Regions from separate parts of the Rhizobium sp. H4 genome, predicted to be linked through region 2. Evidence: predicted binding sites of a transcription regulator. Region 2 holds the regulator's gene; the other holds the start of a gene.
What was found. The regulator LexA, encoded in region 2, represses DNA repair genes until DNA is damaged. The targets are predictions, from matches to a motif close to TGTTCNNNNTGTGTTCNG.
Positions count from the first base shown of each region.

Region 1: the regulator LexA is predicted to act here: its motif matches at 1,922-1,939, upstream of recA (recombinase RecA).

Region 1 covers NZ_PSOW01000007.1:111,188-115,610, forward strand. Annotated here, with positions in the region: gene C4N04_RS12720 (pseudouridine-5'-phosphate glycosidase) at 1-791, opposite strand, end outside; gene C4N04_RS12725 (carbohydrate kinase family protein) at 880-1,824, opposite strand; gene recA (recombinase RecA) at 2,054-3,142, shown strand; gene alaS (alanine--tRNA ligase) at 3,295-4,423, shown strand, end outside.
Region 2 covers NZ_PSOW01000003.1:210,863-215,285, reverse strand. Annotated here, with positions in the region: gene eno (phosphopyruvate hydratase) at 1-191, opposite strand, end outside; gene kdsA (3-deoxy-8-phosphooctulonate synthase) at 333-1,178, opposite strand; gene C4N04_RS05960 (VOC family protein) at 1,175-2,071, opposite strand; gene lexA (transcriptional repressor LexA) at 2,268-2,987, shown strand; gene C4N04_RS05950 (ComEC/Rec2 family competence protein) at 2,968-4,423, opposite strand, start outside.

The sequences.
Region 1 (4,423 bases), on a different contig from region 2:
GTCACTTCGTCGCGCTCGGCGCTGTCGAGTGCGCGCTCGATATAGATCTCCATCTCTTCGCGCGGGATCTCGTCAGCCTCGGGCACCGGATTGGCGATCAGCATGCCGCCATTGATGCCGAGCTGTTCGCGCGTCGTCTGGAAGTTGGCGATGGCCGCCGGGCTGTTCAGTGACAGCGGGCTGCGAAGCCCCGAGGAGCGCGACCAGAAAGCGGGGAATTCTTCGCTCTCATAGGTGACGACGGGCACGCCGCGGGTTTCCAGCACTTCCAGCGTCTTCGGAATGTCGAGGATCGCCTTGGCGCCGGCGCAGACGACGATGACGCCGGTGCGGGCCAGTTCCTCGAGATCGGCCGAGATATCGAAGCTTTCCTCGGCGCCGCGGTGCACGCCGCCGATGCCGCCTGTGGCAAAGACGCGGATGCCGGCGCGGGCGGCCGCGATCATCGTCGCCGCGACCGTGGTGGCGCCGGTGCGGCGCTCTGCGATCGCAAAGGCGAGATCGGCGCGCGACACCTTCATCACGTCGGTCGCTTTGGCGAGCTGCTCCAGTTCGCCGGCTTCAAGGCCGATATGCAGCGTGCCGTGAATGACGGCAATCGTTGCCGGCACCGCACCCTGTTCGCGAATGATCGCCTCGACGCTGCGGGCCATCTCGATATTGCCGGGATAGGGCATGCCATGGGTGATGATGGTCGATTCCAGCGCCACCAGCGGCGCGCCGCGCTGCTTGGCGCTGGCGACTTCCTTCGAATAGGCGATCGGCAGAAGGGGGGAGATGGGCTGGGTCATGATCTTGTCCTGTCGTCGATAGAGCATGATACCGAATGTGCCGGCGGTTTTGCGACGACATCATGCTCGATTATTTCATTTGGCCGCTTCAATGCAGAATTCTGATCTGGGGAACAAGGGCAAGCGCCTCATTCAGCAGATCCGGCGTGAGATTTTCGTTTACGGCATGCGGCGACTGCACAGTCAGCGCTGCTGCCGCGGTGCCGTGGCGGACGGCTTCCTCGAGCGGCAGGCCACGCATCAAGGCGGCGAGCGTGCCGGCGGCAAGGGAATCGCCGGCGCCGGTGACATCGGCGAGGGTCTCGGCGATCGGCGGCTGCAACGTCACGGCGCGGCCGCCGCAAAGCGCGACCAGCTCGCGCTGGCCGCGGGTGACGACGGCGCTGCGGATGCCGATTTCTTTCAGAAGCGGCGGCCAGCCGCCGGCGTTGTCCGGCCGTTCACCAGCAAGGGCTGCCGCTTCGGCTTCGTTCAGGAACAGGTAGTCGATATCGCCGATACAGGATTTCAGCCTGACGACCTTGGCCGGCGAAATTGCGATCGCCGCGACGGGCTTGGCCAGCGACCGTGCCCTGGCGACGATTGCCGCGATCGTCTCTTCCGGCAGATTGGCATCGAAAAGGATGAGATCATGCGCGGCGAAGGCTTCGCGCACCCAGCGGATGGATAGACGCCGCGGCACGAAGAAGCGGTAGAGATCCATGTCGGCAAGGGCGATCACCAGGTTGCCGTCCCTCTCGATGATCGCGGTGTAGCTCGGTGTCTTGCGGTCGAGGAAAACGAAGGGCCGGTCGTCGATGCCGGCGAAATCGGCGGCTTCGCTGACCATCTCGCCGATGGGATCGCCGCCCCGCGGTGAAATCATCGTCACCTGAAAACCGAGCCTTGCAAGGTTGCGCGCCGCATTGAAGCCGCCGCCGCCCGGCTCCTCGAACCAGGTGCCGGGATTGCTGGCGCCCGGCGCCGTTTCCCCAGAAATGCGGCCGCGCCGGTCGATATGGGCGCCGCCGAGAACAAGAATCTTTTTCTTCATTTCAACCGCCTTCCGACGCCCGCAAGCGCGAATCGAGACGGTGCCGCCTGACGCGACCAAGCCGCCGCATCTGGCCTAAGCCGTTGCTTTGCATCGATAAAACAAATATAGAACACGAGCTGTTTTACCTTTTTCTTTCAATCGTTTGATCGCCTATTGCGAGTATGGAACAAATAGGGTACAAACTCGACATTGCTTGGGCGGCTTCAATAACCTAAAGGTGGATCAGATGTCTCAGAATTCATTGCGGCTGGTAGAGGACAAATCGGTGGACAAAAGCAAGGCGCTTGAAGCGGCACTCTCACAGATAGAGCGGTCGTTCGGCAAGGGCTCGATCATGAAACTCGGTTCCAACGAGAACGTCATCGAAATCGAGACGATTTCCACGGGTTCGCTTGGGCTCGATATCGCGCTTGGCGTCGGCGGCCTGCCGAAGGGCCGCATCATCGAAATCTACGGGCCGGAAAGCTCGGGCAAGACGACGCTTGCGCTGCAGACCATTGCGGAAGCGCAGAAGAAGGGTGGCATCTGCGCCTTTGTCGACGCCGAACATGCGCTTGATCCCGTCTATGCCCGCAAGCTGGGCGTCGATCTCCAAAACCTTCTGATTTCGCAGCCCGATACCGGCGAGCAGGCGCTTGAGATCACCGATACGCTGGTGCGCTCCGGCGCCGTCGACGTTCTGGTCGTCGACTCGGTCGCCGCACTGACGCCGCGCGCCGAAATCGAAGGCGAAATGGGCGACAGTCTTCCAGGCCTGCAGGCGCGCCTGATGAGCCAGGCGCTGCGCAAGCTTACCGCCTCGATCTCCAAGTCGAATACCATGGTGATCTTCATCAACCAGATCCGCATGAAGATCGGCGTCATGTTCGGTTCGCCGGAAACGACGACGGGCGGCAATGCGCTGAAATTCTATGCCTCCGTGCGCCTCGACATCCGCCGCATCGGCTCGGTCAAGGAGCGCGAAGAGGTGATCGGCAACCAGACCCGCGTCAAGGTCGTCAAGAACAAAATGGCGCCTCCCTTCAAGCAGGTCGAATTCGACATCATGTATGGCGAAGGCGTATCGAAGACCGGCGAACTTGTCGATCTTGGCGTCAAGGCCGGGATCGTGGAAAAGTCGGGCGCCTGGTTCTCCTATAACAGCCAGCGTCTCGGCCAGGGCCGCGAAAACGCCAAGACTTTCCTGCGCGACAACCCGGATCTCGCCCGCGAGATCGAGCTGGCGCTGCGCCAGAATGCCGGTCTGATCGCCGACCGCTTCCTGCAGAACGGCGGACCGGATGCGGATGACGGCGATTCTGCCGCGGAAATGTAAGCTTCGCGCCTGATTTTGTCGGATATCTCAGCCGGCCGCATTCCTGATGAGAATGCGGCCGGTTTCGTTTGTCGGCTGGACAGTGGCGGGGGCGAACGTTAAAAGCCGATGGATTTGTATTATCTGCCTCCGGCAGCATTGAAGGGCATAGAATGAGCGGCGTGAACGATATCCGGTCGACATTTCTCGACTATTTCAAGAAGAACGGCCACGAGATCGTTCCGTCGAGCCCGCTCGTGCCGCGCAACGACCCGACGCTGATGTTCACCAATGCCGGCATGGTGCAGTTCAAGAACGTCTTCACCGGCCTGGAGAAGCGTCCTTATTCGACGGCGACGACCTCGCAGAAATGCGTGCGCGCCGGCGGCAAGCATAACGACCTCGACAATGTCGGCTATACCGCGCGCCACCTGACCTTCTTCGAAATGCTCGGCAACTTCTCCTTTGGCGACTATTTCAAGGAGAATGCGATCGAGCTTGCCTGGAAGCTTGTGACCGAAGGCTTCGGCCTGCCGAAGCATCGCCTGCTGGTGACCGTCTATTCCGAAGACGAGGAGGCCGCGGCGCTGTGGAAGAAGATCGCCGGTTTTTCCGACGACAAGATCATCCGCATCCCGACCTCCGATAATTTCTGGCAGATGGGCGATACCGGCCCCTGCGGCCCATGCTCTGAAATCTTCATCGATCAGGGCGAGAACGTCTGGGGCGGCCCTCCCGGTTCGCCGGAGGAAGATGGCGACCGGTTCCTGGAGTTCTGGAACCTCGTCTTCATGCAGTTCGAGCAGACCGAGCCCGGCGTTCGCAACCCGCTGCCGCGTCCGTCGATCGATACCGGCATGGGGCTGGAGCGCATGGCCTGCATTCTGCAAGGCGTCCAGAGCGTCTTCGACACCGACTTGTTCCGCACGCTGATCGGCACCATCGAAGAGACGATGGGCGCCAAAGCGGAGGGCAGCGCCAGCCACCGCGTCATCGCCGACCACCTGCGCTCCTCGGCTTTCCTGATCGCCGATGGCGTGCTTCCGTCGAATGAAGGCCGCGGCTATGTGCTGCGCCGTATCATGCGCCGCGCCATGCGGCACGCCCAGCTTCTCGGCGCCAAGGAGCCGCTGATGTACAAGCTGCTGCCGACGCTGGTGCAGGAGATGGGTCGCGCCTATCCGGAACTCGTACGCGCCGAGGCGCTGATCTCGGAGACGCTGAAGCTCGAAGAAGGCCGTTTCCGCAAGACGCTGGAGCGTGGCCTGTCGCTGCTGTCGGATGCCACCACGGATCTCGGCA
Region 2 (4,423 bases):
TCTACGCCCTTGCCGAGGTAGCGCTTGCCGCCGTCGCGCAGCTCGACCGCCTCATGGGCGCCCGTCGAGGCGCCCGAGGGAACAGCCGCGCGGCCCATGCTGCCGTCTTCGAGATAGACGTCGACTTCGACGGTGGGGTTGCCACGGCTATCGAGGATCTCGCGGGCGATGATATCGGTGATTGCAGTCATGGGTTCTTCCTGCTCGGTGGGTGATCAATCGTTCGAAGCCTGTCATAATCGAAGGCGTGCAAATTACAATGCCGCAATTTCCAGCCTTCGTACCGGCGTTCTGAAGTGGCCTAAACCACGGTCGTGTCAACCTGTTGAACGTCAAGCCTTGGCAACCGCATCGAACGCAAGCAATTTCTCAAGCAGTCGCGGCATGTCCTTGAGATAGACCATGTTCGGGCCGTCGGACGGAGCGTTGTCAGGGTCCTGGTGGGTTTCGAGAAAGACACCGGCAATACCCGTCGCCACGGCTGCGCGCGCCAGCGTTTCGACGAATTCGCGCTGGCCGCCGGAGGACTCGCCCTGCCCGCCGGGCTGGGCGACGGAATGGGTCGCATCGAAAATGACGGGCGCGCCCATCGCCGCCATGATCGGCAGCGAGCGCATGTCGGAAACCAGCGTGTTGTAGCCGAAGGAGGCGCCGCGCTCGCACAGCAGCACGTTCGGATTGCCGCTGGCATTGAGCTTCTTCAGGACATTCTTCATGTCCCAGGGGGCGAGGAACTGGCCCTTCTTGACGTTGACGACGCGGCCCGTCTTGGCGGCAGCGATCAGAAGATCCGTCTGGCGGCATAGGAAGGCGGGGATCTGCAGAACGTCGATCACCTCCGCCACCTCGGCGCATTGCTCGGCGGTGTGGACGTCGGTCAGGACGGGAAAGCCGAATTCCCGCTTCAGGTCGGCGAAGACCTGCATGCCCTTTTCAAGCCCGATGCCGCGCTCGGCCGAGAGTGAGGTGCGGTTCGCCTTATCGAAGGAACTCTTATAGACGAGGCCGATGCCGAGCTTTGCGCAGAGATCTTTCAGCGTGCCGGCGACCATGAAAGCGTGATCACGGCTCTCCATCTGGCAGGGGCCGGCAATCAGCGACAGGCGGCCGGTATTGGAAAAGGTGACCTGGCCTTCGCCTTCGCCGATCTTGACCTCGGAATTTGTATCAGTGCTCATCGTGGTTCCTCGAAGGCAAAAAGCGCGCCCTGCCCGGGCGTGGGCTTCACCAGAATGCGATTGTTCTTGCGTGTGTATGTCACTCCGTTAGCAGCCAAATGCGCTTCTGTCACGGCAAGATCGGTAACGGTGAAGAGGATTGCCCGGCCGCGCAGACCACGATCGGCGGAGGAGACGACAGGCTCGAAATAGGCCTCCAGCCCTTCCGGCGTCATCAGGCTGATCTTGGCATTCGATGCCGCGATATTCATGCCGAAACCGGTTTTTTCCACCGCCGTTTGCCCGACGGCAAGACCAACGAAGGCGGCAAACGCAGCCGGCTCCGGCGCACAAAGCGCGATCTCGGCAAGGCCCGTCACGCCGTTGGCATGCGCCTCCAGCGCCGCGCGGTCGGCCGGGAACGAATTGATGCGCTGACAGGTGAAGAGAAAGAAGTCGGGCGCGCGCAGATCGCTTGAAAAGGCCAGTTTGAAGCTGCCGACGCTTTCCGAACCGTCCGGCATTCGCATCGGCCGGCTGAACTGCAACATCTCGCCGGCGCTCGCGCCGTTGCCGACGAATCGCCGATGATCGAGGCCGGCATCCTCGGTGAGGAAGGCCAGCGCCGAAAGGCCCTCCTCGCCGCAGCGGAAGCGGAAGGCACGATTGCGGGCGACGAAGACATTCCCCTGACGGGCCGCCGCCTCGCTCTCCTCGACGCTCGCCACGCCGAGCGGCTCGATATAGGTCTTGTCGGCGAAAAAGACGCAGGCATTTTCCGTTCCGAACGGATGGCGCGCATCGGCGGCGACGGTAAAGCCGAGCTTGCCGAGCCTTTCGCGCGCCAGATCGATATTGACGACGGGCAGCACGACATGATCCAGCGGGTGCGGCTTGGCGGAATGTGCGATCATAGGATCCCTCCTGACACGTCAAAGAGATGTGCGACAGCCCCATTCCCAATGCAAGACATGTGCGCCAATCCGGCGAATGAAAATAAAAATCTCGACGAGTTGGCGCGAAGTTTTACGGAAATTTAGCTACTTGCGGAACACATATGGAACATATAGTGTCCGTTCTGGATTTGTTTCAATCAGGGGTCTGACGTCGATGCTCACGCGCAAACAACAGGAGCTTCTCCTTTTCATTCATGAGCGCATGAAGGAATCCGGCGTTCCTCCCTCTTTCGACGAGATGAAGGATGCCCTGGATCTGGCCTCGAAATCCGGCATTCATCGCCTGATCACGGCGCTGGAGGAACGTGGTTTCATTCGCCGCCTACCGAACCGGGCCCGGGCCTTGGAAGTGATCAAGCTGCCGGAGGCCTATAGCCCCAGTCTTCAGCCGCGCCGCGGTTTTTCACCGAGCGTTATCGAAGGCAGCCTCGGCAAGCCCCAGCCGGTCGCCGCCCCCGCTGCCGCAAAGCCGATCGCCGACAACGGCAGCTCTGTCTCCGTGCCGGTCATGGGCCGGATCGCCGCCGGCGTTCCGATCTCGGCTATCCAGAACAATACGCACGACATCGTCGTTCCTGCGGATATGCTCGGCTCGGGCGAACATTACGCGCTGGAGGTCAAGGGCGATTCGATGATCGACGCCGGGATCTTCGACGGCGACACCGTGATTATCCGCAACGGCAGCACCGCAAGCCCTGGCGATATCGTCGTTGCGCTGGTCGACGACGAGGAAGCGACGCTGAAACGCTTTCGCCGCAAGGGCGCCTCGATCGCCCTCGAAGCCGCCAACCCGGCTTACGAGACCCGCATCTTCGGGCCTGACCGGGTCAAGGTGCAGGGCAAGCTGGTCGGCCTCATTCGCCGTTATCACTGACAGCCAACGGAGCTGATTCGGTAAAAGCGTCTTTGCGCCAATCATAGGCGCGATGGCGCATCCATGGACGCGACAAGGCATCGAATGCGGTTGCGACCTCGAGGCCTGTCTGCGCAAAACGCAATTCGACGGAACCGGTCCTGCGCAGCGTCTCGCCGGTGAAGAGTGTCGCACCCGAGTGGCAGCGGTCGAAACGCAGGCGCACCGCGGTCACGACAATCTCGCTGGCGTCGCAGGCCGGGCCGAGATAGGCGGCATTGTCGATGACGGCGACGACATGGCCATTGCCGAGCCTGGCGATACACCAGGCTTTCTTGACGCAGGAAAAACGATTTGCCTCACCGCCGGCTGCGGCGGCCACCATTGCCGTCCTCGCCTCATTCTGCTGATCGCGGGAAAGCCTGAGGCGGCGGTCCTCACCCTGCGGCGGGATGGCAGGGCCATCCAGCATCTTCGGCGGGTGGTGCGTCGGCAGGACCAGCGCTCTCTGCCACTGGTCGAAGATGAAGTCCGGCGGGTTTTCACGGTTGGAAGCCATTGCCGCCGTCGCGACGAGCGCGACCAGACCACCATCCTCGGAAATCACCAGATCCGGCGGTCGGGAACCCGGCAGGATCAGCACGATAAGCGTCGAGACGGCGAGGATCGATGTGCCGGCATGGCGCAATCGGGTGCGGAGCAGCGTCAGCAGCAGAAAGCCTGCCACGGCGACGGCGAAATACCAGGCGGGCAAACGGCCGAGGTCGATATCGCCGCCCCAGCCGGACACCGTCTTGGCGACCGCAATCACCAGATCGAGGCCGAAGCCGACCACAGTCCAGAGCGGAGCGTCCAGGCCGAACGGCATGAGCAACATCGCCAGCAGCCCGGCCGGCATGACGATGAAGGAGATGATCGGCATCGTCGCAAGGTTCGCCGGCAGGCCATAAGCTGTCAGGCGATGAAAATGCTCGACCGCAAACAGCGCCGTGGAAAAGCCGCCGATCAGCGAGGTCAGGAAGACGCCGCCGAAGAAACCGGCGACCGCCACGACCGGCCGCAGGACCGGCAGCTTCAGCAACGGGTTTTCCCGGACGCGCCGGTCCTTCCACAGCTGATAGCCCGATACCAGTGCCAAAGTCGCGGCAAAGGACATCTGGAAGCTCGGACCCAGGACTTCGGAGGGTGAAATGGCGATGATGATGAGCGCCGAGAGAACGACATTGCGCAGGCTGATCGACGGCCGGTCGAAGAAGACGGCAATCAGCATGATCGCCATCATGATGAAGGCGCGTTCGGCCGAAACCCCGAATCCTGAGATCAGGAAGTAGGCTGTAACGGCGACGAGTGCGCCGGCGGCGGCGATCTTCTTTGTCGGATAGGCTTGAGCGACACCCGGAACGAGGCTGAGCAGCATCCGGAAACCGACGAAGAAGATGCCGGCCGACAACGCCATG